DNA from 3 places in the Blastococcus brunescens genome. Region 2 is predicted to be linked to each of the others. Evidence: riboswitches for the same ligand, from Rfam matches in the RefSeq annotation. Region 2 holds a riboswitch; each other region holds the start of a gene.

Region 1 (9,757 bases), 540 kb from region 2:
GCGATTTGATCGGCGCTGGCCGCGGCGCGCGGAAGCGGAGAGTGCCACACCACGTCCATCGGTAGATGGGCGAGCCGTTGGCCCAGCAGTTGTGCCTGCTGGCGTCCGGTGTCGGTGAGGGTTCCGAACGCGTCTGCGGCGCCGTGCCGCGCGAGGTAGAGGTGTCGAGTGGCCATGGCTCAGCGGGTGGTCACGGCGCCGGTCGTGCCGTCGACCGTGACGGTGGCGCCGTCGGGGATGGACGTCAGCGCTCCTGCGAGTCCGAGCACGGCCGGGATGCCGTGTTCGCGGGCCACGATGGCGGCGTGAGAGAGCGCGCCTCCCGTCTCGGTGACCACGCCGCCGGCCAGCCGCAGCAGCGGTGTCCAGGCGGGATCGGTGAAGGGGCAGACGAGGATGTCGCCTGGTCGCACCCGGGCGAAGTCGTCCGGGCCTCGCACAGTTCGGGCGGCGCCGGTGGCGGTACCGGTGCTGCCGGGGATCCCCGTCAGGAGAACTGGTCCTGATCGAGGGCTGGTCGCGGGGCCCATGGGTGGAGGTGCGACGGTGATCGGGCGCGCCTGCAACAGCCAGACCCTGCCGTCGGCGACCGCCCACTCGATGTCCTGCGGACCCCGCAGCGTCTCGACGACCTGCGCGCCCAGCGCGGCGAGCTCACGTACGATGCCCTCGTCGAGGGTGGTGCGCCGGCGGTCCTCGGCCGGGACGTCGCGGGTGAGCAGGTGCGTGCCGATCCGGTTGAGGCGGGTGCGCTTGTCGGCCACAGTGCTGGTGACGGTGCCGTCCGCAGCGACTCGATAGGTGTCGGGCGTGACGGTACCGGCGACGACGCCGGGGCCGAGTCCCCAGGCGGCGTCGATCGCGGTCGCACCGTCCGAGCTCGTCGGGGTGAACATCACTCCCGACACGTCGGCGTCCAGGTGCCGCTGGACGATAACCGCCATGGCCAGCTCCTCGCCGCAGAAGTCGGCGGGGCCGGTGCGGGACCGGTAGGCAGTCGCCCGGGGCGAGAGCAGCGACGCCCAGCAGGTGCAGACCGCATCAGCGACGGCCGGCAGTCCGTGCACAGCCAGCGTCGTCTCGTACTGCCCCGCCGCGGACGCCTGCCTGGAGTCCTCACCCGTCGCCGAGGACCGCACCGCTACCGCAGGGGCACCGAGCCGGCCGAGCGCCAGGCCCAAGGCCTCGAGCAGGGGGCGAGGAAGGGACCGGTCCCGCAACAGCTCAGCCGTGAACGCCAGGCCACCGCGGAGCGGATCGCGCTGTGCGAGCTCATGGGCGACCGCGAGGTAGACGGCGAACGGCACCACGAACCCGTCGGGCACCGGAAGGCCGGCGCGCAACATCGCCCCGAGTCCGGCCGCCTTGCCGCCGCAGGTCGCGGCCTCGGCGTCCCGCAGCGGGATGAGCACCCTAATTCTCCTTCAACGTATCGTTGACAACTATTCGTTGATCCTGCACTCTCGGGCCATGGTCGGCAACCATGACGGCTCGCCTCAGCCCGCATCGTTCGACGATCAGGGGCAGGCGGCGCGTGAGCAGCAGGCTCAGACGCGTCTGTCCGAGCTCGCCGCGGGGGCGGTGACCGAGCGTCCGTGGCGGCCGGCGTCGGTCCCGCCGGCGGCGGTCGACCTCCTGCAGTTCGCCCTGTGGCGCTCCGCAGACCTGCAGCCCGAGGACCTGCTGCGCGCTCTGGCGCTGGTGCCTGCCGCCCGCGCCGAGGTCGACCAGCTCGGGCCGGGCTGCTGTTCACCGCCCGAGCAGCGGGGTTGACCTGGTCGCAGATCGCGTCGGCCATGGGGTTCAGGTCGCCGCAGGCCTGTCAGCAGCACCACACCCGCCTGGCGGCGCGGCAGGACCCCGAGTCGTGACCCAGGCCTCGCCCGCTGAGCTGCTGGCGATCCACGCTGTCCGCGTCCTCGGCTTCGCTGACACCGCCGCGGTCGCCCGGCGGTTCGAGCTCGACCATGCCCAGACCGGCGAGCATTTGCTCGACGCCGAGGCGAACGGGTGGGTCACCCACACCGCCTTCGCCGGCACGGCTGGCTGGTCCCTGACCGACCGTGGCCGCCGCGAGAGCGAGCGCCAGCTGGCGGCCGAGCTCGCCCGTACCGGCCGGGCGGAACAGGTCCGCGACGCCCACGACGCGTTCCTGCCGCTGAACGGTCGTGTGCTGCAGGCCTGTACCGACTGGCAGCTCAGACCCGCCCCCGGCAACCGACTGTCGCCCAACGACCACACTGACCCCGCCTGGGACGACGACGTCCTGGCAGTCCTCGAAGCCGTCAACGAGGACCTCGCTCCACTGGTCGAGCGACTTGCCCTCATCCTCACCCGGTTCGGCGGCTACGACAGCCGCTTCAGCGCCGCACTGACGCGCGCTCGGTCAGGTGAGACGGGCTGGGTGGACCGCACCGACGTCGACTCCTGCCACCGGGTCTGGTTCGAACTCCACGAGGACCTCGTCGCCACGCTCGGTATCGACCGCCGGGCGAGCCCCGAGACGTAACCGTTTCCTGCAGCCGTAGACGGAAGGTGTGGTGGGTCCGACTGTCAATACTGATCTGGACAGGAGGGCGTGGACTTCGACTCGTCCCATGCCGTGATGATGGTTTCCGCCTCTTCTGCTGCGTACCTGTCGAGCGGCGAGTCTCTGCCGTCAAGAACGAAGACTCGTTCGGAGAGCGTCCATTCCGGAGCTCCCACCTGCTGGGCCGGGTCATCGGCCACAAGCGTGATCTGCGACGGGCCTGAGATGGGGTGAACCCACTCCTCGATGTCGAAGGTCACGAGCACGCCGTCGGCCTCCTGACTTGTGCTCGCCACGGCCCCCAGAAGGCGTGGTCAGAGCAAGCAATGAGCGCTGCAGCACTGCCCAGGCTGCTGGTTTCAGCCTCGCTATCGCTGGTCCCGCAGCCCGCGAGCAACACCGATGCCGCAGCAGCAGCTCCCGCGGCCCAAGGCCGGGGATGCCTACTTCCGCCCGCCCGAGGGCGCAAGAGCATGCTGTTGATCGCTATCGACCCAACGTAGGCACCGATGCCGGCGGTCGGACAGCACGACGCGATCACAGTCGACTTCGCGACACCCGTAGAGGATCGCTCACCGCCGCTTACGTCCGCGCCGGTCGCGGTTCGGCCGCTGCCGCCTAGCGGCTTCGAGCCTGAGAGCGTAGGTCGGTGTCGGCTCGACAGCCTGGCCGCACCGAAGGCAGATGACCCCCTTGTCGTTGGCGTCGCGCCGTCGGTGATTGTGCGGGCACTCGGAGTCCCGGTGCTCGTGACTGACGGTCTGCCAATGGGGGCGTCCGTGGCCATCGCCTCAGGGTAGTTCCGCCGACGCTCCGTGAGCCGCCGCTACGGTGCCTCTTCGTCATGCACATCTGCGGCGGGCCCTTCTGCACGCCACCGGACTCACCGCCGGTGTGTGCTGCAGGTGCTCCTTGGACACGCCTCGGTGGGTGCCTTGCAGCCACGTCTTGATACCAACCGAGAGCCGCGCCTCCCAGCGTCCACACGACTTGGATCACGCCGCCCGATGGCTGCCAGTTGCCGGATCAGCGGCTCGCAGTAGGTGGCCTTCTGCGACGTCCCGCTGGACGAACCCGCTACGGCAACATTCGGGCAGGTGGACGGACCAACAAGGACGTCCCGCAGAGGATCCCCTTGCGGCGCGGCCTTGGCCGCTCATCGAGCTGGCCACAGCTGTGGCCGGTTCGGCTACCGAGGCAACCGCGGCGCCCTGAGTGACTGCCGGACAGCGCTGCCTGGAGGCGGTTTGGGCGCCTGGCCGCTTCAGAGTGCTCAGCGGCTGCGGGCGGCGACGAACCAGCTGCCCGCGAACAGCACTTCTCCGTCGATCTCGTCGGCCAGTTCCTCAGCGCCGAGGTAGCGCTTGAACACCCGGTGCCGGGAGCCGTCGTTCAACGTCCGCGCCTGCCACTGCTCGGCGTCGATTCCTGGACGCAGGGCGGAGTCAATGACCACCAGCTCACCGGCCACACGCCGGACCTCGGCGAGGAAGGCTCCTCGCTCACCGATGGGCAGGTGCCCGTAGAAGTGGCCGGTCAGCACCCTGTCGAATGCGCCGTCGGCGAAGGGCATGTCCAGCGCGTCACCTGTGAGAGCGCGTCCACCCGGCAGGCGGGACTGGGCAGGGCCACCATCGCCAGGCTCTGATCCAATCCGACCACGAAGCCGGTCAGGTGGCGGGTGAGGAAGCCGCTGCCGCAGGCGACGTCCAGGGTGCGGACCGCCGGCAGCGCTTGGACCAGGGTCACCACCGCCTCCACTTCGGCGCCCCAACCGGGCCGGTCCCGTTCGGCGAAGCGGCCCTGCCCGGTGTACCACTCGTCGTACTCCTCAGCGCGCTGGTCGTAATACGCCGCCGTCGCCGCGTCGCGGGCGAAGACCGGCTCCTCGGACATCATTCCGACAGTCTGGCGAAGGCGGACCGCATCACCACACCGGTGTCCGGAGGCCGCGCGCCCCCGGTCGGGCTGGCCGGTGCAGGTGGCGCCAGAACGGCGTCGCCGCAACGCACCGCGGCGCGGCGCGGCCACGACCACATCACCACGCACGACCGGCCGGTGACCAACCTGAGCAGCGTCCCGCTCGAGGATCCTTCCGCGGGCCGCAGACGCTGGCCTGGCCGTCGGCGTTGTCTACCTGCTGGTCGGGTTCGTCGGCGTCTTCATCGCCCGGTTTCGACGATTTCTTTACCCACGCCACCAACGACCGCCTGACGTGGATTCGAGATCAACGGCTTCCACAACGTCGTGCACATCGTGATCGGAGGTGCCGGCCTGGCCCGGCCCGGGCCGGGCCCGCCTACGGCTGACCGCCGGCTATGGCGCCGCGTCATCTACGGGTTGATCGCCATCAACCGGACGTGGGACTTCTCAGACCGGCTATCCCCCGGAAGAAGCGGTCGGCCGGAGCTGACAAGCACACGCGGTGCAGGGTCCCGGTAACGCTTTGTGAATCCTCGCGGGCGAACCCGGGAAAGCTGGCTCAGGGTTGCTGCCTGCGTCCGGGGTCTGCATACCGTGCTGAGGTTCGCCGAGCGGTGGACCCGGATGACGGCACCGCCCAACCTGCCCACCGTCGCACCGGTCCTGTCGAAAACGACGGGCAGGGCGGGGGACCCACCTCGTAGGACCAGGCCTTCCGGCCTTGGGGTGAAGCCGCAGAATGCGGCCGGGCAGCTCTCGCCCGAACCCGACAGCTAACTCCGTAGGCGGCGAGAGGCTCACCACCCATGTCCAAGCGCTACAAGGGACGGCACCGCCGTCCCACCCGCAACCCTGTCGTGGCGGCCGTGGCACGACCCGCCGTGGTCGTCGCGGCAGCAGCGGCCGTCTCCGTTGGAATGATCGCCCCCGCCCAGGCTCACTCCGGGGACCACACAGTCCGCTCCGGCGACACCCTCGGCGAGCTCGCGGCCAGCCACGGCACCTCGTGGCGAACGATCTACGCCGACAACCGCGACACGATCGGGCCCAACCCGAACGTCCTGCGCATCGGTCAGGTGCTCACCATCGGCGGCTCGGGCTCGGGCTCGGGCTCGACGCCGTCAGCGGTCAGCGGCTCGGGCGCGTACACCGTGCGCGCGGGAGACACGCTCAACAAGATCGCCGCCCGCCACGGCACCACCGCGCAGCAGCTGCACGCCCTCAACCGCGAGGTCATCGGCGCGGACCCGAACGTCCTGCGTGTCGGTCAACGTCTCGTCCTCAGCGGGAACGCGGCCCCGGCCGCCGCGCCGAGTGCGGCCCCCGAGCGCGCCAGCCGAGCATCGGACCGGTCTGCCGTCGCCCCGACGCCGGCGCCGTCACCCAGGCCGGCTGCGTCCTCGAGCGCCTACGGGGCGTGGGACCCGCACGTCCGACCCGCCGTCCAAGAAATCGCCGAACGGTTCGGCGTCTCCACCGTCCTCACCCGCCCCGGGCACAGCCCCACCCAAGGCCGCGCGGCTGACTTCATGGTCTACACCGACCGGGCCAAGGGAGACGCCGTCGCCCAGTACGTGATCGACAACGCGGCTCGACTCGGCGTCGAGAACGTGATCTGGCGGCAACGGATCGCCGGTCCGTGGACCGGTTGGGCGTGGCAGACGATGGAAGACCGCGGATCCGCCACGGCCAACCACATGGACCACCCACACGTGGCGTTCCTGCCAGCCGGGTAACCGACTGACCGTCGTGGTCCGCTGAGCCCGGGACCGACGACAGCGCCCCCTGCCCTGAGTTCGGTGGGGCAGGGGGCCCTGTCGACGGGCCATCCGACGCTCAGGCACTCCGCCGCAGCTATGGCCCCTGGTCCGTCTCGGCGGAAATCAGTGCCTCGCTGCGCTGGTCGTTGGATCACGCGCTCGACGCGGCGTGCCAGCAGCCACAGAGACGGCGGCGACCGTCTCTCGGTTCAACCGTCTCACTTGAGAGAACCTCAAAGGGAACATCGCGGGACAACGCAGCGCCCCTCGACCGCGGTCCCGTAAGACCCGCCCGGTGACCAGTCCCGCACGGGTAGGACAGGCGGGACACCCCTGTCCGGGAAGCAGCGACGACCACCGGGCCGCTCAACACCCACGTCACCGTCACCCAGGAATCGCTAATGACGACGAACCGGGCCATCGCGAACCGCAACGCCAGGATCATTGAGAACCGGCCAGTCGTCATCGTGAAAGCGATCAACGACCGCCATGAGAAGCCAATCAGACATCGCTAAGCTGACCTACTTATCGCAACGCCCAACCCTGACCCATAACACTCAAACTGTTACTAATGAACGTCAAAATGTCACTGAAGAACGGCACGCATGCTACCTTCGGAGGTAGATCGGGCCCCGCATTGCGGGGCCATCGGCGTCTATAGGGGTGACTTGTTGGTCATTGTCGGGTGGCGTTGAAAATGCATGGCGGGATGAAGATCTACGCCGGCTCACCGGCGGCTGCCCGGCAGTACGTGGAGGCCGACCGGGGCCGGACGGATGACTACTACCTCGCCGAGGGTGCCGGTGTGGCGCGCCGGTTCAGCGTTGCCGGCGGGCGGGTGAGCGAGTTGGCGCCGCTGACCGGTGACGCCTACGAGACGTGGGTGGCCGGCTGTGACCCCGGTACCGGCGAGCCGCGGGGGCAGCTGCGCGGCGACGGGCATGCGGTGCGGTTCGTCGAGGTGGTGGTCAACGGCCCGAAGACGTGGTCGCTGGCGGCGGCGCTGCATCCGAACGTCGCGACGGCGTATGACGCGGCCCAGGCACGGGCGGCCGGGCAGATCATCGGCTGGCTCGGGGAGCACGCGACCACCCGGGTCGGTCCGCGCGGCGGGCAGGTGCAGGTGCCGGTCGAGGTGGCCGAGGCGGTGACGGTGGCGCACTACACGTCGCGGGCCGGGGATCCGCACCGGCATCTGCACCTGCAGATCAACGCCCGGGTGTTCGCGGCCGGGAAATGGCGCGGCCTGCACACCGTCGGTATTCGCGATTTCCTCGCTGCGATCAACGGTATCGGGCACGCCGCGGTCGCCTGCGATCTGCACTTCCGGGCCGCGCTCGCCGCTCACGGATATGTATTGGGTGCCGATGGGGAGATACGGCAGCTGGCGGATTTCGTGGGCGCCTTCAGCGCGCGGACCGCGCAGATCGCCCGGAACATCGACACCTACGAACGAGAATGGACCGCGGCGCATCCCGGCGAGCACCCCGGCCCGGGGTTGCGCCGCTCCTGGGACGCGCGAGCGTGGGCAGCGGGCCGCCCGGACAAGGTGAGGCCGCAGCCGGGGAGGACCTCACGGCACGGTGGCTGGCCGAGCTGGCCGCGTTGGGCTACCGCGACCGGAATGTTGCGGTCGGCCTGACACCCACGCCGGTCGGCGGCCTGGACCGGGAGCAGGTGGTGCAGCGGGTGCTCGCCCGGCTGGCCGCGGCCCGCTCGGCGTGGAACGCCGCCGACGTACGCGGGGAGGTCGAACAGCTGCTCGCCGCCGCCGGCATCGTCACCGACCCGGCGGTGCGCATCGAGCTCGCCGAAGACCTCACCGCCCGCACGATGTCCCGGTGCGTGCCGCTGCTGGACCGCGACGGCGCGCCCGAGCACATCCGGGCCTGGACCTCGCCACCGGTGCTCGCCGTCGAGGCCGACCTCACCGCCCGCCTCGCCGCCCGCGCCACCGACCGCCCGGCCGGCATCCCGGACACCGACCCGATCCCGCCGGTCGACGTCGCAGCCGGTGCCACCCGGCTGGATCCCGGACAGGCCGCGGCGGTCGCCGCGCTCGCCGGCCCGCGGCGCCTGGTTGTGATCGAGGGCGCGGCCGGCGCCGGCAAGACCACCACCCTCGCCGCCACCAGGAACCTGCTCGCCGAGCAGGGGCGCCGGCTGGTGGTCGTCACCCCGACGCTGAAGGCGGCCACGGTCGCCGCCGCGGAGGTCGGCGCGGTCGCCGGGTCGGCGGCCCGGCTGGCCTACCAGTACGGCTACCGGTGGAATGGCGACGGCGCCTGGAGCCGCCTCCCGCTCGGCCACACCGACCTGGTCACCGGCCGCGCCTATGCCGGACCGGGAGAGGGCGCGGCTGCGGGCCGGTGACCTGCTCGTCGTGGACGAGGCGGGCATGCTGGACCAGGACACCGCCCGTGCCCTGCTGACGGTCGCCGACGAGTGCCAGGTGCAGGTCGCCCTGCTCGGTGACCGGCATCAGCTGCCGGCGGTCGGTCGCGGTGGTGTCCTCGACCTCGCCGCGGCCCAGGTCGACCCGACCGAGCACCTGACCCTGCTCGGGGTGCACCGCTTCACCCGCATCGACGCCACCGGTCGCACCATCCTGGACACCGACTACGCCGACCTGACGCTGGCGATGCGCGCCGGCACGAACCCCGGGACGGTGTTCGACGCGCTGCTCGCCCGTGGGCAGATCCGGCTGTACCCCGACGCGGCGGTGCTGTGGGAGGCGCTCGCCGCCGGCGTGGCCGACGGCTACACCGCGAGTGAACGGGTGGCTGTGGTGGTCGGCACACGTGAGCAGGCGGCCGGAATCGGCGCCGCCATTCGGGACCGACTTGTCACCGAGGGCCGGGTCGACGACGTCGCGGCGGTGGTCACCGGGGCCGGGGAGCGGATCGGCGTCGGCGACCGGATCGCCACCCGCCGCAACGACCGCGACCTCGGCGTCGCCAACCGCGACACCTGGACCGTCACCGCCGTGGGCCGAAACGGCGCGCTGGTTGCCACCCCTGTCGAGCCTGTCGGCGGGGACGTTCCCGGCAGTGTCACCCCGCCTGTGACCCGGGCGCGGGTGCTGCCCGCTGGCTACGTCACCGCGCACGTGGAACTGGCCTACGCGACCACCGCGCACGGCGCCCAGGGCGACACGGTGACCGCCGCGCACCTGGTGGTCGGTGAGGACATCGGCGCGGCGGCGGCCTACGTCGGGATGACCCGCGGCCGCACCGCCAACACCGCTCACCTCGTGGCGGCCGATCCCGCCGAGGCGCGGGAGCAGTGGCTCGCCGTTTTCGCCCGCGACCGCGCCGATCTCGGTCCGGCGCACGCCGCCCGGCTGGCCGCCGCCGAGGCCGCCCGTTACGCCACGCCCCGGCCGCTGGAGCAGGCGCTCGCCGACCTGCGCGAGGCGTGGACCGTCGAGCAGTGCTGCCTGGATGGGCTCGCCCGTGACCTGCCGCGCCGGGACGCGCTGCGCGAGATCGTCGCGCTCGAGTCCGCACACGCCGACCAGCTCACCGCGCTGGAAGCCTGGTAC
Region 2 (9,757 bases):
GGGCCCTGGCCCTGCTCGCCGACGACGGCCCGCTCCCCGCACCTGGCACACCGTCGGTGACTCGCGTTCGGACTACGCGATGGCCGACGAGCTGCACCGTCAGGGCTACGACGTCACCCACGTCGACGTCGGGCCGGAAGGCGCCCTGCCAGGGCAGCCCTACGCGGTCACGGTGGTTCCCGGGCTCCGGTACGAGGACGCCGGCGCCGCGCACATCCAGGGGCTGGTCGAGCGGCTGACCGGCTGATCGGGCCGCACCACGGGTGCCCGGCCCCGTAGGGAGCCGGGCACCGACGGCGAGCGTCCGCTACAGGTACTGGCCGGTGTTCGTGGCCGTGTCGATGGCGCGCCCCGACTCGTTGCCCTTGCCGCTGATGAGCGTGCGGATGTAGACGATCCGCTCGCCCTTCTTGCCCGAGATCCGCGCCCAGTCGTCGGGGTTGGTCGTGTTGGGCAGGTCCTCGTTCTCCTTGAACTCGTCCAGGCACGCGGCCATCAGGTGGCTGACCCGCAGACCGGACGTGCCGGACTCCAGGTGCTCCTTGATCGCCATCTTCTTCGCCCGGTCGACGATGTTCTGCAGCATGGCGCCGGAGTTGAAGTCCTTGAAGTACAGGACCTCCTTGTCGCCGTTGGCGTAGGTGACCTCGAGGAAGCGGTTCTCCTCGCTCTCGGTGTACATCCGCTCGACGGTCCGCTGGATCATCCCGGCGATGGTCGCCTCACGACTCCCGGCGTGCTCGGCGAGGTCGTCGGGGTTGATGGGCAGCGACGTCGTCAGGTACTTGCTGAAGATGTCGCGGGCGGCCTCGGCGTCCGGCCGCTCGATCTTGATCTTCACGTCGAGCCGGCCGGGCCGGAGGATCGCCGGGTCGATCATGTCCTCGCGGTTGGAGGCGCCGATGACGATCACGTTCTTCAGGCCCTCGACACCGTCGATCTCGCTGAGCAGCTGCGGCACGATGGTCGACTCGACGTCGGAGGAGACACCCGACCCGCGGGTGCGGAAGATCGAGTCCATCTCGTCGAAGAACACGATGACCGGCGTGCCCTCGCTGGCCTTCTCCCGCGCCCGCTGGAACACCAGCCGGATGTGCCGCTCGGTCTCCCCGACGTACTTGTTGAGCAGCTCGGGGCCCTTGATGTTGAGGAAGTAGGACTTGCCCTGCCCCTCCCCTTGAGCGCCGACACCTTCTTGGCCAGCGAGTTCGCGACGGCCTTGGCGATCAGCGTCTTCCCGCAGCCGGGCGGGCCGTACAGCAGGATGCCTTTCGGCGGCCGAAGCTCGTAGGTGCGGAACAGGTCGGCGTGCAGGAACGGCAGTTCGACGGCGTCGCGGATCTGCTCGATCTGACGGGACAGACCGCCGATGTCGGCGTAGTCGATGTCGGGGACCTCTTCGAGGACGAGTTCCTCGACCTCGCTCTTCGGGATCCGCTCGTACACGTAACCGGAGCGGGACTCCAGCAGCAGCGAGTCACCGACCCGCAGCGGCTGCCCGGTCAGCGAATCGGCCAGGAAGACGACGCGCTCCTCGTCGGTGTGGCCGATGACCAGGGCCCGCGGGGTGACGCCGTCGATGGGCTCCAGCAGCTCCTTGAGCATGACGACGTCGCCGGCGCGCTCGAAGTCCCGCGCCTCGACGACGTTCATCGCCTCGTTGAGCATGACCTCCTGGCCGGGGCGCAGGGTCTCGACCTCGATGTTCGGCGAGACGGAGACGCGCAGCTTCCGGCCGCCGGTGAAGACGTCGACGGTGCCGTCCTCGAACCGGTTCAAGAAGATGCCGTAGCCCGACGGGGGCTGGCCCAGCCGGTCGACCTCCTCCTTGAGCGAGACCAGTTGCTCGCGGGCGTCGCGCAGAGTGCCGGCCAGCTTGTCGTTGCGCTCGGAGAGGAAGGCCGCGCGGCCCTCCGCCTCGGCGATGCGCTCCTCGAGCAGCCGCACCTGCCGGGGGCTGTCGGCCACCTTGCGCCTGAGGAGCCCGATCTCCTCCTCGAGGTAGGAGATCTGGCTGAGCAGTGCCGCGACGTCACGTTCACGCCGCGCTCGAATCTCGTCGGGACCCAGACTCATCGCGCACCTCCACAGGCATCCGAGGGAGCCACGACGCAAATCTATACACGCGCCCCGACATTGCGCCGTGGGCTCGCGGGCACCGAGGCCTGCCCGTCACACGAACCCCGTGGCCTCGTCCGGAGGCCCGCCCGAGCCTGCGAGGGGTGAGAGGACGGGGTCCTTCGTCAGTGCTTCTGGGCGCGCCGCTGCCGCATGGGCGCCACGGCTCCCTCCGCCAGCCGCCGTGCGGTGACGAGGAACGCCGTGTGGGCGACCATGCGGTGCTCCGGGCGGACGGCGAGGCCGACGGCGTGCCAGGGCCGCAGCAGCGACTCCCACGCGTGCGGCTCGGTCCAGACGCCCTGGGCGCGCAGCGCCTCCACGTAGGTCGACAGCTGGGTCGTGGTGGCCACGTACCCGACCAGCACTCCCCGGGCCGCAGCGCCGCCGCGACCGTCGGCAGGACGGCCCAGGGCTCGAGCATGTCGAGGACGACGCGGTCGACGACCTCCGCGGCGGGGTGCTCGGCCAGGTCGCCCAGGCGCAGCGACCAGTTCTGCGGCACCTCGCCGAAGAACGCGCCGACGTTGCCGCGGGCGACGTCGGCGAAGTCCTCGCGGCGCTCGTAGCTGGTGACCGAGCCCCCGGAACCGACGGCCCGCAGCAGCGAGCAGGTGAGCGCTCCGGAACCGGCGCCGGCCTCGAGCACCCGCATGCCCGGTCCGACATCGCCGAAGCCGACGATCTGGGCGGCGTCCTTGGGGTAGATGACCTGGGCGCCGCGGGGCATCGAGAGCACGAAGTCGGCGAGCAGCGGCCGGAACGCCAGGTAGCCGGTGTTCGCGGTGGACATGACCACCGAGCCCTCGGGAGCGCCGATCAGGTGGTCGTGCTCGATCGCCCCGCGATGGGTGTGGAACTGCTTGCCGCGCTCCAGGACGACGGTGTGCAGCCGGCCCTTCGGATCGGTGAGCTGCACCCGGTCACCGGCCACGAACGATCCCGCCACCGGCTCGGTCTCGGGGGCGACGGCTCCAGGGCGACGGTCTCGGGGGCGACGGCCTCGGCGGCGTCGTGCTGCGTGTCCACGGGCGGCCAGCCTACGGACGGCGCGGATGTGACCCGAGGTACGGCTGCGGCGCGGTCGGTCGGAAATGTCGGTGGGCCGACCTAGCCTCGGACCCATGACGGCGATCCTGCATCCGGACCTGGCTCCCGCGACGCCCGCGGAGAGCGCTCCCGACGCGGCCACCGCGCCCCGCCGTCCCTCGCTGTCGCCCAGCCGCGCGGCCGATTTCAAGACCTGCCCCTGCTCTACCGCTTCCGCACGATCGACCGCCTGCCCGAGCGCAAGAGCCTCGCTGCCGTCCGCGGCACGCTGGTGCACTCGGTCCTCGAGAAGCTGTACGACCTCCCGCCGGCCGGCCGCACGGTCGCCGCCGCGCAGGAGCTCGTGGTGCCGGCCTGGGCCGAGCTGCGGGACGAGCCAGGCATCGCCGAGCTTTTCCGGACGGTGCAGGACGACGGCGCGGAGACCGACCCGAACGCCCCCGAGTCCGTGGAGGCGTGGTTGGCGTCGGCCGGGAAGCTGGTCGAGAGGTACTTCGCCCTGGAGGACCCGACCCGCATCCAGCCGGACGGGCGCGAGCAGCTGGTCGAGGTGACCCTCCCCGACGGGCTGCTGCTGCGCGGCTTCGTGGATCGGGTCGACGTCGCGCCGAGCGGCGCCATCCGCGTCGTGGACTACAAGACCGGGTCGATGCCGCGCGAGGCGTTCGAGGCCAAGGCCCTGTTCCAGATGAAGTTCTACGCGCTGGTGCTGTGGCGCACCCGTGGCGTGGTGGCTGCCCAGCTCAAGCTCATCTACCTCGGCGACGGTGACACGCTCACCTACGCTCCGGACGAGGCGGAGCTGGTCCGGTTCGAGCGGACGCTGCAGGCCATCTGGGCCGCGATCGAGCGCGCCGTCGCCACCGGCGACTTCCGCCCCAACAAGACCCGGCTCTGCGGCTGGTGCGACCACCAGGCGGTCTGCCCGGAGTGGGGCGGCACTCCCCCGCCCTTCCCCGCGGAGGCGGCAGCCGCCGCCGGCTGGCAGACCCTGCTGCCCGTCGTCGAGCGCGACTGACCGGGGGCCGCACTCGGCCGCCACGGCGCGCCTCGACCGCACGGAACGGCGGGGCCACCTCGGCGCCCGTAGGGCGCCGACCTGGTCCCGGCACGCAGGGAGCCGAGCCAGGCGAGCAGCTGCTCCCGCTCGTCGTCGATCGGCCGCGGCCGCAGGCTGTCGGGGACCTCCGGCACATCCGCAGGCTGAACAGCCCGGTCAGGCCGGGACGCCCGCCGGCTGCCGTGCGGCCAGGACGCCGGCGAGATCCTCGAGGCCGATGCCTCCGAGCCCCTTCCGGAGCGTCAGGCCGGGCGCGGGCGCCAGTGCCTGCAGGGTCGGCACACCGAGGACGGCCGCACCTGCGGCGAGCCCCGCGGCCACGCCAGACTCCGAGTCCTCGATCACCACGCACGCCTCCGGCCCGACGCCCAGGGCGCTCATCGCCTGCCGGTAGGGCGCGGGGTCGGGCTTGCGCGCCGGGACCTCGTCGCCGCAGACGGTGACGTCGAACGGATCGGCCCCCAGGTCGGCGCGGATCGTCGAGAGGACGATGTCGGCCAGCCGGCGGGGCGTGGTGGTGACCAGCGCCGTGCGGAGCCCGGCGGCCCGGACCTCGGTGAGCAGCTCGCGCGCGCCGGGGCACCAGGAGATGCCGGTCGCGAGGAGCTGGGCCGTTCGGTACTCGACCCAGCGGGCGTCGTCCAGGAGCTCTTCCTCCGTGCGCACCAGCCCCAGGTCGGCGTGCAGGATGGCCATCGACCGGCGCATCGTGGAGCCGACCGTCGCCGCGCGGGCGCTCTCGGACATCCGCCCGCCGAGGCTCGCGGCGAGCTCGAACATCGCCTCGCCCCAGTACTGCTCGGTCTCGACCAGCGTGCCGTCCATGTCGAACAGGACGGCGCGCAGGTCGGCCCGGCCGGGTTGCGGGTCGCTCATCCCCGGTAGTTCACGTGCGGGTGGTCCATGTGGTTGGCCGTGGCACTGCCTCGGTTCTCCATCGTCTTCCAGCCACCACCGGGCGAGCTGAGCATGCGCTGCTGCCAGATGATGTAGTCGACGCCGAGCTCGTCCCAGTGGGCGACGTGGTACGCCACGATCGCGTCACCGAGAGCCGCGTTCGAGCCGACCATGTAGTCCACCGCCAACCCGGACGGGTGCCCACCCGGGTCGGCGGCACTGGCGCGGGTGCCGCCGAGCGTGATGCCCGCGGCGCCGGGCACGTTGGAGACCACCGCGTTGGCGGCGGCCTGCGCGACGGGCCGGATCGGCCCCGCGCTGTTGTTGATCTTCGCGATCACGCTGGCGGTCACGGACGCTGCCGCAGCGGCGGGTGAGGGCCGGCAGCGGCTGCCGTCTCCGCTGCCGCGGCGGCCTCCGCGGCGGCAGCGGCGGCGGCCTCGGCGGCGGCCTGTGCGGCGGCGGCCTCGGCCGCGACGCGAGCCTCCTCCGCGGCCTTCGCCGCGGCGGCGGCCTCCTCGGCCTGCGCCTGGGACGCGGCGGCCGCGGCCTGCTCGGCGTCGCGCTCCGATCTGCTGGCGGCCAACTGGCCCAGCAGTTCGGAGTCCTCCGGGGCGGGGGCCTCGACGCCCGCGCCGTCGATGCCCAGGGCGTCGGCGACGACGACGGACGCCGACTGGGTCTCCGCGGTGGCGGGAGCCGGCGCGCCCGCGACGAGGTCGAAGGTGGCCAGGACGCAGACGGTGGCGATGCCGAGGAGTAGGCCACCCGGGACCCCGGCGCGGCCAGGCGGTGACGGCGGTCCCGACGGTTCGGCCGGTCGTCGGTGCCGGTGGTGTCGTCAGTGGGCTGTGCGGTGAACAGGTTCAGGGGCGCCACAGGGGGCGTCTCTCCGTTTCTTCCTCAGCCGCCTACCGAGTTAGCTGACGGGTTCGGGCCGGAAGTTGCCCTACCTGCGGCGTACGCGCGCAGGATTCACCCCAGTGGAACCATGGGTCCCCGGTCTGATCGCGGCACGGGGCCGCGCGCAGTTCGGCGGTGTCCGGCGGGGTCCTCGGTCGAGGAGCGGGGCCCGGCGAACAGATAACGAAAGTACTACGAAACCGTGACGACCGATACGTGACGAAGAACAGATCTCCGTTCCCGGTGTAGGGCCCCGCTCTACTCGTCCTCCGTGCGGTAGCCGAGATTCGGCGACAGCCACTTCTCCGCCTCGTCGACGGTCCAGCCCTTGCGGCGCGCGTAGTCCTCGACCTGGTCGCGGCCGACCCGGCCCAGCACGAAGTAGCGCGACTCGGGGTGGGAGAAGTACAGCCCGCTCACGGCGGCACCCGGCCACATGGCCATGCTCTCGGTCAGCTGGATGCCGGTGGCTGCCTCGACGTCCAGCAGCTGCCAGATCGTCTGCTTCTCGGTGTGCTCGGGGCACGCCGGGTAGCCCGGGGCAGGCCTGATGCCGTGGTACTTCTCGGCGATCAGCCCGTCGGCGTCGAGGTGCTCGTCCGGGGCGTACGCCCAGAACTCCTTCCGCACCCGCTCGTGCAGCCGCTCGGCGAAGGCCTCGGCCAGCCGGTCGGCGAGCGACTCCAGCAGGATCGCGCTGTAGTCGTCGTTCGCCTTCTTGAACGCCATCACCCGCTCCATGGACCCCAGGCCGGCGGTCACCGCGAAGGCCCCGACGTAGTCGCGCAGCCCGGTGACCTTCGGCGCGACGAAGTCGGCCAGCGACTTGCGCGGCGAGCCGTCGCGACCCTCGGTCTGCTGCCGGAGCTGGTGCAGCGTGGTCCGGACGGCGGAGCGCGACTCGTCGGTGTAGACCTCGACGTCGTCGCCGTCGACCTGGTTGGCCGGGAACAACCCGAAGACGCCGCTGGCGGTGAGCCACTTCTCGCCGATGATCTGGTCGAGCATCACCTGCGCGTCCTCGAAGAGCCGGCGGGCCGCCTCTCCGGACACCGGGTTGTGCAGGATGTCGGGGAACCGGCCCCGCATCTCCCAGGCGTTGAAGAACGGCTGCCAGTCGATGTACGCGCGGAGCTCGTCGAGCGGGTAGTCGGCGAAGGTCCGGACGAACTGGGTCGCCGTGTGGTGGACGTGGTCGCAGGCCGGGCCGGAACAGACGTCCAACGCCTGCTGCAGCAGCATCCGCGGCCGCGGCGGGGAGTAGCTGCTCCAGTCGATCGGGGCGCCGCGGCGCGGGCGGCGGCGATCGGCAGCATCGTCCGGCTGTCCTGACGCGCGGCATGCCGCTCGCGCAGCGCCTCGTACTCGGCCGCGGTCTCGGCCAGCAGCTTCGGCCGCTGCTCGTCCGACAGCAGCGCCGCCACCACGGGCACCGACCGCGAGGCGTCCTTCACCCAGACGACCGGCCCGTGGTACTTCTGCGCGATCTTGACGGCCGTGTGCGCGCGGGAGGTCGTCGCACCGCCGATGAGCAGCGGGACGTCGAAGCCCTGCCGCTCCATCTCCGTGGCGAGGGTGACCATCTCGTCCAGCGACGGCGTGATCAGCCCCGAGAGGCCGATGATGTCGGCGCCTTCGTGCTTGGCCGCGTCCAGGATCTTCTGGGGCGGCACCATCACGCCGAGGTCGACGACGTCGTAGTTGTTGCACTGGAGGACGACGCCGACGATGTTCTTGCCGATGTCGTGGACGTCGCCCTTCGCCGTCGCCATGACGACCTTGCCGTTGGTGCGCTCGGCGTCTCCGGGCTGCTTCTCCGCCTCGATGAACGGGATCAGGTAGGCGACGGCCTTCTTCATCACGCGCGCCGACTTCACCACCTGGGGCAGGAACATCTTCCCCGCGCCGAACAGGTCGCCGACGACGTTCATGCCGTCCATCAGCGGGCCCTCGATGACCTCGATCGGCCGGCCGCCGCGCGCGCTGATCTCCGCCCGCAGTTCCTCGGTGTCGTCCTCGACGAAGGCGTCGATGCCCTTCACCAGCGCATGGGTGATCCGCTCCCCACCGGCAGCGACCGCCACTCCTCGGTGGCGACCTCCTTGACCGAGCCGTCGCCGGCGAAGTCGCCGGCGATCTCCAGGAGGCGCTCGGTGCTGTCGGGACGGCGGTTGAGGACCACGTCCTCGATGCGTTCCCGCAGCAGTTCGGGAACCTCGCTGTAGACCTCGAGCTGGCCGGCGTTGACGATCGCCATGTCCAGTCCGGCCGCGATCGCGTGGTAGAGGAAGACCGAGTGGATGGCCTCCCGCACGGGGTTGTTGCCGCGGAAGGAGAACGAGACGTTGGAGACGCCACCGGAGACCAGTGCACCGGGAAGGTTCTGCTTGATCCAGCGGGTGGTCTCGATGAAGTCCAGGCCGTAGTTGGCGTGCTCCTCGATGCCGGTGGCGACGGCGAAGATGTTCGGGTCGAAGATGACGTCCTCGACCGGGAACCCGACCTGGTCGACGAGGATGTCGTAGGCACGCCGGCAGATCTGCGTACGCCGTTCGAAGTTGTCACCCTGGCCGTCCTCGTCGAAGGCCATGACCACGATCGCGGCGCCGTACTTGCGGCACAGCCGCGCGTGGTGGACGAACTTCTCCTCGCCCTCCTTCAGGGAGATCGAGTTGACGATCGCCTTGCCCTGGATGTTCTTGAGCCCGGCCTCCATGACCTCCCACTTGGAGGAGTCGACCATGGTGGGCACGCGGCAGATGTCGGGCTCGCTCGCGATCAGCTTGGTGAAGCGGTCCATCGCGGCGACGCCGTCGATCATCCCCTCGTCCATGTTGATGTCGATGACCTGCGCGCCGGCCTCGACCTGTTGCCGCGCCACCGCCAGCGCCGCCGGGTAGTCACCGGCCTTGATGAGGTTGCGGAAGCGGGCCGATCCGGTGATGTTCGTGCGCTCGCCGACGTTGACGAAGAGGCTGTCCTCGGTGACCGTCACCGGCTCGAGGCCGGAGAGCCGCAGGGCCGGGGCAGGCTCGACGGGGACCCGGGGCTTGCCGCCCTCGACGACCCCGGCGATCGCCGCGATGTGCGCGGGGTCGTGCCGCAGCAGCCCCCGACGAGGTTGACGAAGCCGCTGTCGGCGAACTCCGCGAGGACGGCGGCGGTCTCCTCGGGGACTCGTCGTACTCGCCGAACGCATTCGGCAGCCCGGCGTTCGGGTAGCAGGAGACGAACGTGTCGGCGATGCGGGACAGCTCCGCGATGTAGGGCCGCATCTCCTTGGCACCGAGTGCGCAGTTGAGGCCGACCAGCAGCGGGTTCACGTGTCGCACGGAGTGCCAGAAGGCTTCGGTGACCTGCCCGGACAGCGTGCGGCCCGAGGCGTCGGTGATCGTGCCGGAGATCATCACCGGCCAACGGCGTCCCCGCTCCTCGAACAGCGTCTCCAGGGCGAAGATCGCCGCCTTGGCGTTGAGCGTGTCGAAGATGGTCTCGATGAGCAGCACGTCCGAGCCGCCGTCGACGAGCCCGTTGGCCTGCTCGAGATAGGCCTCGACCAGCTCGTCGAAGCTGACGTTGCGGGCGCCCGGGTCGTTGACGTCGGGCGAGATGGACGCCGTCCGGCTGGTCGGGCCGATCGCCCCGACGACGAAGCGCGGCTTCTCCGAGTACGCGCGGTCATCGCGTCGCACTCCTGCCGGGCCAGGCGTGCGGAGGCGACGTTCAGCT
Region 3 (9,757 bases), 750 kb from region 2:
TGATCACGGAGCCGTTCGGGAAGCGCAGGTCCTCGGCCACCACGGTCACCGTGCCGTCGGGGTCGACCCGCTTCAGCGAGGCGGAGGCCGGGGCGCCGCCGCCCATGAGGTCGAACCCGAAGTCCCCGACGAAGGCGCGGCCGGAGGAGTCCACGACCATGTCGTTCATCAGGCCGGTGCAGGCGCCGGACAGGTCGGCGTGCGTGGTGACCTCGCCGTCGGACACCCGGAGCAGCCGGTGGTCCTTCATGGAGACGACGAGCAGTGAGCCGTCGGGCAGCCAGCCCAGCCCCGAGGGCTGGTTCTCCACCTCCAGGACGACGGTCTCGCCGCCCTCGGGCGCCACCCGGCTGACGGTGTGCCGGTAGAAGTCCGACGCCCACCAGGCGCCGTCGTGCCACCGCGGGCCCTCGAAGTACGAACCACCCTCCAGCACCGTCCGGAACGCTCGCTCAGCCATGGCCCGGACGCTACGGCCTGCCGCGTGTCAACACGAGGCGAGGTTCTGTGGACAAGCGTCTGACCTGTGGATTCGCGCTGCTGGAGACGCCGATCTCCGGTATTCTTCGTACACGCGTTCGATCGATCAGGAGGTGGTCATGGGCGAGCTGCAATCGGCGCTCGACGCCCTGGCCGCCGAGGACGTGCAGGGTCGGACCCCGCGTCAGAACCTCGACGAGATCGCCGTGCTGCTCGAGGCGCGCAACCGCATCGACGCCCAGTTGACCCGCCGGGTCCGGGCCGCCGAGCTCCAGCAGGCACCGGAGGAGGACGGCCAGAAGTCCATGCGGTCGTGGCTGCGAGGGCACGGCCGGATCACCTCGGCCGCGGCCGGGCAGCTGGTCCGCAACGGCCGGGCGCTGGGGTGTCTGCCCGCGGTGGAGGCCGCCTTCGCCATGGGTGCGGTCACGGCCGATCAGGTCGCCGTGATCGCTCCCGTGGCGAAGGCCGACCGGCAGGCCGCGGCCCTCGAGCAGGGCATCGACCTCGCCGCGGTCGACCGCACCTTCGCCGCCGTCGCCGCAGAGCACCGCGTCGAGGAGCTGTCCCGGCTGGTGCACCACTACCTCGCGCTGCTGGACCCCGACGGGCCGGAGCCCGATCCGACGGACGAGCGGTCGCTGACGCTGTCCACGCTCTCCGACGGCACGGTCGTGCTGCGGGGCCAGCTCGACGCCGTCGGTGGCGAGAAGTTGCTCACGGCACTCGAGGCGATCGTGCAGGCGGACCGGCCGAAGGGTGATCGCCGGACGCGCGCCCAGCAGAACGCCGACGCGCTCGTGCAGCTGGCCGACAACCAGCTGGCCTCGGGCGGCCTTCCGATCCTGCGCACGGTGAAGCCGAACGTCGTCGTCACGATCCGGGACGGCGACCTGGCCGACCGCGGCGCCGGTCGGGCTGCGGCGACCACCGGATTCGGCGGCCTCGTCTCGGCGGAGACGGCGCGGATGCTCGCCTGCGACGGCAGCATCACCCCCGTCCGGATCGACGAGCACGGCATGCCGCTGAACGTGGGCCGCACCAAGCGCGTGGTGCCACCGCACCTGCGCAAGGCCGTCGAGCTGCGTGACCAGACCTGCATCTTCGCCGGCTGCGGAGCCCCGAAGTACTGGTGCGACGTCCACCACCTGATCCACTGGATCTTCGGCGGGGAGACGTCGCTGGAGAACTCAGCTCTCCTGTGCGAACGGCACCATACGAAGGTCCATCACGGGTTCCGGGTCGAGCGGGATCCCGGCGGACGATGGCGGACGTTCCGGCCCGACGGCAGCGAGATCGTCATCGGCGCACCGCTGCTGATCTGAGCCGTACCGCTCACTGAGCGGAGCGCCGCCCCATCGCGAACCTCACGCACGGGTCCGCCGACCGTGCGCGCGGTCGGCGACCCCTGCGTCCCCGGGCACGCGTGGACCGGGGACGCAGGGGAGCAGCGTATGGATCAGACGACGCGTCGGGCGGTGTTGTAGCCCCACATCGAGTCGACCGGCACGACCGCGACCGGGTTGCCGTAGGTGGAGGAGTGCACCATCTGGCCGTTGCCGATGTACATGCCGACGTGGCCGACCGGGTCGTAGAAGAAGATCAGGTCACCGGGCTGCAGGTCGGCCTTGGCGACAGGAACCCCCGCCGTCGACTGTGCGCGCGACGTGCGCGGGATCGATACGCCGGCCGCCTGGTAGGCGGAGTAGGTGAGGCCCGAGCAGTCGTAACCGCCGGGGCCGGTGCCGCCCCACACGTAGGGCTTGCCCTGCTGGGCCAGCGCCGTGTCGACGGCGACCTGTGCGGCGGAGTTCGGCGCCACGACCGGAGCAGCGGCCAGGGCGACCGGCGCCGAGGCCACGGGCGCGGGGCCGCCGGCGTTCGCCGAGGCGGCAACGGGAGTGAGCGCGATGCCCGCGCCCGTGACGAGGGCGAGCGCCGCCCCGCGGAAGGAACGGCGGGTGATCGTGGACGTGCGAGTAGTCGTCATGGACGACGGGTTCTCCTGTTCTCCATCAACCGCCTACCGAGTTAGCTGACGGGTTCGGGCGGGGAGATCGCCCGGCGGAACCGGCGGAACCGGCCTCGCTTCACCCCAGGACTGCGGTGGGTCCCCGGTCCGGCACCGGAGACTCCGGTGCCGGTTCGGCGGTGTCCGGCCGGGTGTCACCGGAGGCGGTGACGAGGGGGCCCCGAACGGACGGCGACGACGCTAGGTCCGTCATCCAGTCGTCACAAAGCGTCCGCCGCGGGCATCGGGAGCTCCGTCGGGACGTGCGGCGAGTGGGTCCGGACAAGCGACTCGCGACGCCACCACCACCGATCCCGCTGCCGGTTCCGGACCGAGCGCGAGCCGCATAAACGGAACGCGATCGCCCGCTTACTTCCGCGCGGCGGCGTGGCGGCACGGAGCGTCCGCGTCCGATCCCGCGAGCCGCTGAGGTGTCGATCGCGCGACGGCGTCGATCGCGCGACGGCGTCGACCGTCGCCACTGCGTTGACCGTCGCGACCGCAGCGTGCTGTCGTGGCGGCGATGACCGATGACGTGATCTACGACGACGGGCGGGTCCGCCTCGACCGCGAGGCGCTGACCCTGCGGCGCTACTACTTCCCGCTCGCCAGGAGCAAGCGCATCCCGTACTCCGACATCCGCGGCATCGAGGTCCGCCCGCTGACCTGGCTCACCGGCAAGGGGCGCCTCTGGGGCTCCGCGCACCCGCGGTACTGGCTGCCGCTGGACCGCGCCCGCCTGCGCAAGGACACCGCGCTGGTGCTTGACGTCGGCGGTCGCGTCCGGCCCGCTTTCACCCCGGACGACCCCGCGCGCGTGGCGGACCTGCTCCGCCGCTGCATCGGCTGAGCCGCCCCGGACGCCGTACCCGGTCAGAGCCGCTCCCGGCCGGATCAGGACCGGCGCCTCACGACGCCGGGACACGTCCCGTCCGACCGTGGTCCTCGCCCGCCGGGAGGGACCCGGCCGGCGTTGGAGGTGGACCCATGACCGCTGAGCCCGTGACCCCGGCTCTGTCGGGACCGATCACTCGAGACGCGCCGAGCGCCCGCCCGGCGCCCATCGGCCGGCGGACCGCAGTCGTGTGCCTGGCCGTCGGAGCCACGCTCAACCTGGCCGAGGCGCTGATCGGCCGCGTCGTCGGCCAGAGCGGCTCGGTCGCCGGCAACCTCGACGCCTGGGCGGCGCGCCCGACGCTCGCCACGGTCGGCCTCGTCGCCGGCACGGTCGCCGTCCCGTTCCTGCTGCTCGGCCTCGTCGCCATGGCGCAGCTGGTCCGCCCGCGGATGCCGCGGCTGGGCACGACCGCCATGGTGCTCGCGTACGTCGGTGGGCTCGGCTTTCTGGGCATCCACGCCGTCTCGATCGTCGACCACGCAGCCGTCGACCAGCCCGACCGCGACGCCATGGTGGCGCTGCTCGAGTCCGCGCAGAGCAGCTCGCTCGCGCTGCTGATCCTCCTGCCCTTCCTGCTGGGGATGGCCGGCTCCGTGCTGCTCACCTCGATCGGCTACCTCCGCACCCGCGTGGTGCCGGTCTGGATCCCCGTCGTCCTGGTGCTGTTCCTGCTGCTCGACTTCGGACCCTTCTCGACCGGTCCGATCGACCCGCACTGGCTGTTCGTCGCCGCGTCCGTCGGCCTGGCCGTCGTGGTGGCCCAGCGGACCGACCAGCAGTGGTGGACCGGGCGTACTCCCGGCGACGCGACCTCCTGACCAGCGGTCCTCCGATCGGTAGCGTCGCGCGCGAGGTGGACGAACCGGTGTTCAGAGAGCGCGCAGCCCAGGGCAGCCGGGCCACCGTGGTGGCCCGGCTCTCCGCCGCGGCCGCGGTGGGATACGCGGCCGTCGGGCTGATCGCGCACATCGCCACCCCGGCGGCCGACCGGGAGAACCTCTTCGGCAGCCCCGAGCCGGTCGTCGGCCCGGCCATGGCGATCGTCGGTGCGGTCCTGCTCGGCCGGGTGCCCGGGCACCGGGTCCTGCAGCTCATGACGGTCATCGGCTGCTTCGCCTGCGTGTTCGCCGGCTCGCTCGGTCTCGCCGTGTACGGCTTCTCCGGCAGCGACGACCCGGCTCCGGTCTTCCGGATCGCCGCCTGGCTGACGCTCTGGACCTGGGTGCCGTCGTTCGTCTCCTTCGCCACCCTGCTCCCGCTCCTCTTCCCGGACGGCCGGCTGCTGTCCCGCCGCTGGCGCCCGGTCGCGATCGCCGCGGTCGGCCTGATCGCCACGATGTCGCTGCTGACCGCGTTCACCGACATCCAGCCGGAGGGGACCCAGCCGGCGAACCCGGTCGCGATCGGTGTCCCTGAGCCGGTCCTGGACGCCGTCCAGACGGTCCTGAACCCGCTGGTACCCGGTCTCGCGCTGCTCGGGCTGGCGAGCCTGATCCTGCGGTTCCGCCGCGCCGACCCGCAGGGCCGCCGGCAGATCGCCTGGGTCGGGTACGCGCTGGCCCTGGCGGTCGTGGCGGCGTTCCTCGCCCCGGCGCCGGTCAACGTGGTGGTCACCGCCGCCGTGCCGGTCGCCATCGGCGTCGCCGTCGTGCGCTACCGGCTGTTCGGCATCGACGTGGTCCTCAACCGCACCCTGGTCGGGACGGCGCTGCTGGCCTCCTCGGCGCTGGTCTACGTCGCCGTCGTCGGCTGGCTCGGCGGCCTCGCCGGTGCCCCGACTCGGTCATCGGCTTCATCGGAGCCGTGGCCGTCGCCGCCGTCTTCCACCCGCTGTACGTGCGCATCCAGCGCGCCGTGGATCGGCTGCTGCACGGCTCGCGCGGCGACCCCTATCGCGTGCTCGGCCACGTCACCGAGGTGCTCCGCGACGCCGCTGCGCCGCGCCAGGCTCTCGCCCGGGCCGTCGCGACGATCGCCGTCGACCTGAAGCTGCCCGCGGTCGCCGTGCAGGTCGACCGGCCCGGCGCCCCGCCGGTCGTCGAGTCGGTGGGGAGCGGGCCCTCGCCGTCCACGCCGTCCCGCTGCACTGGCACGACGCCGTCGTGGGCACGCTGCACGTCGCCCCCGCGCGGGCACCGACCGCCTGGACCCGGTCGACGAGTCGCTGCTGACCGACCTCGCCGCCCAGCTCGCCGCCGTCGGCTTCGCGTTGCGGCTGGCCACCGACCTGGAGCGCTCGCGCGACCGGCTGGTCACCGCACGGGAAGAGGAGCGCCGACGGATCCGCCGCGACCTGCACGACGGCCTCGGCCCGCAGCTCGCCTCGGCGGTCATGGCCCTCGACGTCGCGACGCGCGCGCTCGGGCAGGAGCCGGCCCGGGCCGTGCCCCTGGTGACGACGGCCCGCGACCAGCTCCAGGACGCCGTCGCCGACGTGCGCCGCATCGTGCACGGCCTGCGTCCACCGGCGCTCGACGACCTCGGTCTCCTCGGCGCGCTCCAGGCGACCGGACCCGGCCTGCTGCCCGAGCGCGACGGCGCCCCGCGCATCCGGATCAGCGGCAGCGGACAGCTGTCGGACCTGCCCGCCGCCGTGGAGGTCGCGGCCTACCGGATCACCCAGGAGGCCATGACGAACGCGATCCGGCACGCCTGCGCGGAGCACATCGCCGTGCGGCTGGACGGCGGTCGGGAGGCCGTCGGCATCGAGGTCGTCGACGACGGCCGCGGCTGTGCCGAGGACTCACCGGCCGGGCTGGGCCTCCGGTCGATGCGCGACCGCGCCACGGAGCTCGGCGGCAGCTGCCGCATCTCGCCCGAGCCCGGCGGCGGCACCCGGGTCTCGGCCGTCCTGCCGCTGGGAGGAGATCCGTGACCCGCGTCGTCATCGCCGACGACCACCCCGCCTTCCGGGCGGGGCTGCGCCTGCTGCTGCAGGACAGCGGTCTCGACGTCGTCGCCGAGGCCGCGGACGGTCCGGCAGCCGTCGACGCCGTCGTCGCGCACCGTCCGGACGTCGCCCTGCTGGACCTGCAGATGCCGGGCCTCACCGGGGTCGAGGTGACCAGGCGGCTGCAGGAGGTCGCGCCGGGGACGCGGGTGCTCGTGCTGACCATGATCGAGGCCGACGAGACGGTGCTGGCGGCGATCCGCGCCGGCGCCTGGGGCTACCTGCTCAAGGGGGCCGGGCAGGAGGAGATCGAGCGGGCCGTCCGGTCGGTGGCCGACGGCCAGGTGGTCTACGGGTCGGGCGTCGCCGAGCGGGTGATGGCGCTCTTCGCCGCCCGGTCAGCGGCCGTCGGGCCCTTTCCGCAGCTCTCGGAGCGGGAGCGGGAGGTGCTGTCGTTCGTCGCGGAGGGGCGGGCCAACGCCGAGATCGCCCGCCGGCTGTTCCTGTCGGAGAAGACCGTCCGCAACCACGTGTCCAGCATCTTCACCAAGCTGGGTGTCACCGACCGCGCCTCCGCGGTGGCCCGCGCCCGCGACGCCGGCCTCGGCGGGTAGCCCCGATGGGCTGAGAACGGGCACGCCTGCGGTTGGCCGACCGTTCCCCGGGGCACCGGGGAGTCAGACCGACAACGAGGAGGCGAACATGGCCGGATTGATCCGGAAGCTGATGGTGTCCGGGGTCGCCGCGAAGGTGATCCAGGAAGCCAAGAAGCCGCACAACCAGGCGAAGATCAAGAAGTTCATCTCGGACTTCCAGAACAAGCAGGGCAAGGGCGGCGCCGGCAGGGGCCGCGGCCCCGTCCGCTGACCTGACACCGCGACAGCGCCCCTCCCCGGATCCCGGGTGAGGGGCGCTGTCGCATGACCGGAGTTGGCCCGATGGAGTCATGCCCGGTTGCCGCCCCTTGAGCGGAACCGCCCCGTGCCGGTAGACCAGGAGCGCGGAACGGCGGAGGGGACGGTTGGACGGGCCTTCCCCAGGCGTACCCGCGGGCCTGCCGACGTCTCCCTCCGGTCGCGTGCCGCAGTGGGTGCTCGACGAGGCCGCGGGTGCGCAGCGGCCCCCGATGAGTGGCGGACGTGGTCCCCGGCGGGCCAGGCGCCGCGCCGGCGGTTCCGGCTACGGTCTCTGCTGATCGGTGTCCTCGTCGTCGGGCTGACTCTCGGCGCCGCGATCGTGGCCCGCCCGGCCCTCCTGGATCCCGTTCAGGCACTGACCGGTGGTGGCGCCCATGCCTTCCTCGCTCACCAGTCCGACGGCAGGACACCGGTCGCCTACGACCCGTGCCAGCCGATCCACTACGTCATCCGGCCGGACAACGCGCCCGACGGCGGCGCGGAGCTCGTGCACGAGGCCTTCGCCCGGGTCGCCGACGTCACCGGGCTGACCTTCGTCCACGACGGCGGGGCCGGCGAGCAGGCGTCCAGGACGTGGGACGTCGACCGCTACGACAGGCCGTGGTCGCCCGTCCTGGTGACGTGGGAGACCACCGAGGAGGAGCCCGAGTACCTCACCGACGTCGTCGGGCAGGCCGGCAGCGACTCCCTACCGATCGACGGTGTCCTGATCTACACCACCGGGACCGTGAGCCTGTCGGCTTCGGCCTTCGACAGGATGCTCGCCTCGTCCTGGGGGCCGAGCGCGCCCGGGCCGTCGTGCTCCACGAGATCGGCCACCTCGTGGGCCTCGACCACGTCTCCGACCGGACCCAGTTGATGTACCCGTCGGCCGGCCACACCCTGGACTTCGCATCCGGCGACCTGGCCGGGCTCGCGGCCCTGGGCGACGGAGAGTGCATGACGGACGAGTTCTGACGCCACAGCGCCCCCTACCCGGGGCGGCCCCGTCCTTACCCGGCGTCCCGGCGCAGCAGCGACCAGCCGCCCGAGGCCAGCGCGACCCCCGCCCAGCCGACCAGCAGCGCCGCCGCCTGCGCCGCCGTCATGTCCGGCTCACCGAGCAGCGTCCAGATCGCTCCCGACCCCGGCAGCAGCTCGCCGAGGTCGGCCATCCACTGCACCCCGAACGCCGGCAGCAGGAACGGCAGGACGAGCTGGAGCAGGAAGACCGTCGCCAGCGCCCCGGCCGTGCTGCGCAGCAGCAGGCCCGCACCGACGGCCAGCACACCGCCGGCCAGGAGCACCGCGGCGACCCGGCCGAGGCTGTCGGTCACATCGGCGAAGGTGAGCGTCAGTCCCGGCTCGATCAGCCGGGCGGCGACGTCGGCGACCAGCGCGAGCAGGACGCCGGCCACCGTGGCGGCGACGACCGGCACGGTGACCCGCGCGGCCAGCAGCACACCGCGCCGCGGCGTCCACTGCAGGGTCGGGCCGATCGCCCCGCTGGCGTACTCCTGCGTCACCGCGAGCAGCACCATCACCAGCAACGCGAACTGCCCCAGCAGCACGCCGAACTCTCCGGCCGACGTCGCCGGCGGAAGTCGCCGGTCGCCGTCACGTTCTCCGCGTCGAACGCCATGACCACGCCGATGCCGACGATCGTCACCGTGGCGGCCAGCAGGCACCACAACGTCGTCCGCACGGTCCGCAGCCGCACCCACTCGGCGGACGCGGCCCGCGCGAACACGGTCGCGGCGCCGGGCTCCGCCGTCCGGACGGCGAGCGTCGCCGCGCTCATCGCCGCACCAGCTCGGGTGCGTCGGCCACGCGGTACTGGACGCTGTCCCCGGTGAGGTCGAGGTAGACCTGCTCCAGCGAGGACCGGTCCTCGGCCAGCCGGTGCACCGCGACACCCACCTCGAGCGCCACGTCGCCGACCGTCGCGGCCGTCGCGCCCTCGACCAGCAGGTCGCCGTCGCCGGTGGGGTGCACCCGCAGCTTCCGGCGCAGCAGGGCGCCGGCCAGCTCGTCGACGGACGGTGTCCGCACCCGCACCTGCCGGGACGTGCCCCCGCCGCGCATCACGTCCTGCATCGACGCGTCGGCGATCAGCCGGCCGCGGCCGATGATCACCAGGTGGTCGGCGGTCTGCTCCATCTCGCTCATCAGGTGGCTCGACAGGAGAACCGTGCGGCCCTCGTCGGCCAGCCCGCGCACGAGGCGGCGGATCCACCGGACCCCGTCGAGGTCCAGACCGTTCATCGGCTCGTCGAACAGCAGGACGGCGGGGTCGCCGAGCAGTGCGGTCGCGATCCCCAGCCGCTGGCGCATGCCGAGCGAGTAGCCCTTGACCCGGCGCCGGGCCGCGGGGCCGAGCCCCACCTGGTCGACGACCTCGTCCACCCGCCGCAGCGGGATCCCGTTCGCCCGGGCGGCCACCCGCAGGTGGTCGCGGCCGCTGCGGCCGGGGTGCACGGCGCCGGCGTCGAGCAGCGCACCGGCCGCGCGCAGCGGCTCGGCGAGCGTGGCGAACGACCGGCCGCCCACCGCCGCCGAGCCGGCGGTGGGCCGGTCGAGGC

Evidence for each region. A riboswitch is a leader RNA that binds a small molecule or an ion and turns the genes downstream of it on or off. The one in region 2 is predicted to bind cyclic di-AMP.
Region 1: linked by a shared signal. The riboswitch ahead of U6N30_RS10510 (LysM peptidoglycan-binding domain-containing protein) and the one ahead of U6N30_RS14140 (hypothetical protein) in region 2 are both predicted to bind cyclic di-AMP.
Region 3: linked by a shared signal. The riboswitch ahead of U6N30_RS19230 (C40 family peptidase) and the one ahead of U6N30_RS14140 (hypothetical protein) in region 2 are both predicted to bind cyclic di-AMP.

What each region holds. Positions count from the first base shown of each region.
Region 1 covers NZ_CP141261.1:1,577,469-1,587,225, forward strand. The annotation lists gene U6N30_RS10475 (histidine phosphatase family protein) at 1-176, opposite strand, end outside; gene U6N30_RS10480 (PEP/pyruvate-binding domain-containing protein) at 180-1,412, opposite strand; gene U6N30_RS10485 (hypothetical protein) at 1,582-1,773, shown strand; gene U6N30_RS10490 (hypothetical protein) at 1,868-2,509, shown strand; gene U6N30_RS10495 (hypothetical protein) at 2,554-2,790, opposite strand; gene U6N30_RS10500 (class I SAM-dependent methyltransferase) at 3,804-4,103, opposite strand; gene U6N30_RS10505 (class I SAM-dependent methyltransferase) at 4,067-4,561, opposite strand; cyclic di-AMP (ydaO/yuaA leader) riboswitch at 5,099-5,253, shown strand; gene U6N30_RS10510 (LysM peptidoglycan-binding domain-containing protein) at 5,260-6,189, shown strand; gene U6N30_RS10515 (relaxase domain-containing protein) at 6,923-7,855, shown strand; gene U6N30_RS10520 (AAA family ATPase) at 7,819-8,586, shown strand; gene U6N30_RS10525 (AAA family ATPase) at 8,486-9,757, shown strand, end outside.
Region 2 covers NZ_CP141261.1:2,117,476-2,127,232, forward strand. The annotation lists gene U6N30_RS14100 (hypothetical protein) at 80-247, shown strand; gene U6N30_RS14105 (AAA family ATPase) at 308-1,084, opposite strand; partial or broken gene U6N30_RS14110 (proteasome ATPase) at 1,216-2,076, opposite strand; gene U6N30_RS14115 (hypothetical protein) at 2,244-2,471, opposite strand; partial or broken gene U6N30_RS14120 (tRNA (adenine-N1)-methyltransferase) at 2,555-3,244, opposite strand; gene U6N30_RS14125 (RecB family exonuclease) at 3,398-4,186, shown strand; gene U6N30_RS14130 (HAD family hydrolase) at 4,385-5,104, opposite strand; gene U6N30_RS14135 (VldE C-terminal domain-containing protein) at 5,101-5,478, opposite strand; gene U6N30_RS14140 (hypothetical protein) at 5,475-5,711, opposite strand; cyclic di-AMP (ydaO/yuaA leader) riboswitch at 6,019-6,173, opposite strand; gene U6N30_RS14145 (vitamin B12 dependent-methionine synthase activation domain-containing protein) at 6,287-7,117, opposite strand; gene U6N30_RS14150 (B12-binding domain-containing protein) at 7,036-8,112, opposite strand; gene U6N30_RS14155 (dihydropteroate synthase) at 8,067-9,023, opposite strand; partial or broken gene U6N30_RS14165 (homocysteine S-methyltransferase family protein) at 9,020-9,720, opposite strand; partial or broken gene U6N30_RS14170 (homocysteine S-methyltransferase family protein) at 9,729-9,757, opposite strand, start outside.
Region 3 covers NZ_CP141261.1:2,868,877-2,878,633, reverse strand. The annotation lists gene U6N30_RS19240 (SMP-30/gluconolactonase/LRE family protein) at 1-460, opposite strand, end outside; gene U6N30_RS19235 (HNH endonuclease signature motif containing protein) at 600-1,805, shown strand; gene U6N30_RS19230 (C40 family peptidase) at 1,940-2,470, opposite strand; cyclic di-AMP (ydaO/yuaA leader) riboswitch at 2,486-2,641, opposite strand; gene U6N30_RS19225 (PH domain-containing protein) at 3,015-3,341, shown strand; gene U6N30_RS19220 (hypothetical protein) at 3,575-4,207, shown strand; gene U6N30_RS19215 (hypothetical protein) at 4,255-5,376, shown strand; gene U6N30_RS19210 (sensor histidine kinase) at 5,599-6,264, shown strand; gene U6N30_RS19205 (response regulator transcription factor) at 6,261-6,893, shown strand; gene U6N30_RS19200 (hypothetical protein) at 6,982-7,146, shown strand; gene U6N30_RS19195 (hypothetical protein) at 7,516-8,055, shown strand; gene U6N30_RS34210 (matrixin family metalloprotease) at 7,995-8,153, shown strand; gene U6N30_RS19190 (hypothetical protein) at 8,189-8,746, opposite strand; gene U6N30_RS19185 (hypothetical protein) at 8,716-8,976, opposite strand; gene U6N30_RS19180 (ABC transporter ATP-binding protein) at 8,973-9,757, opposite strand, start outside.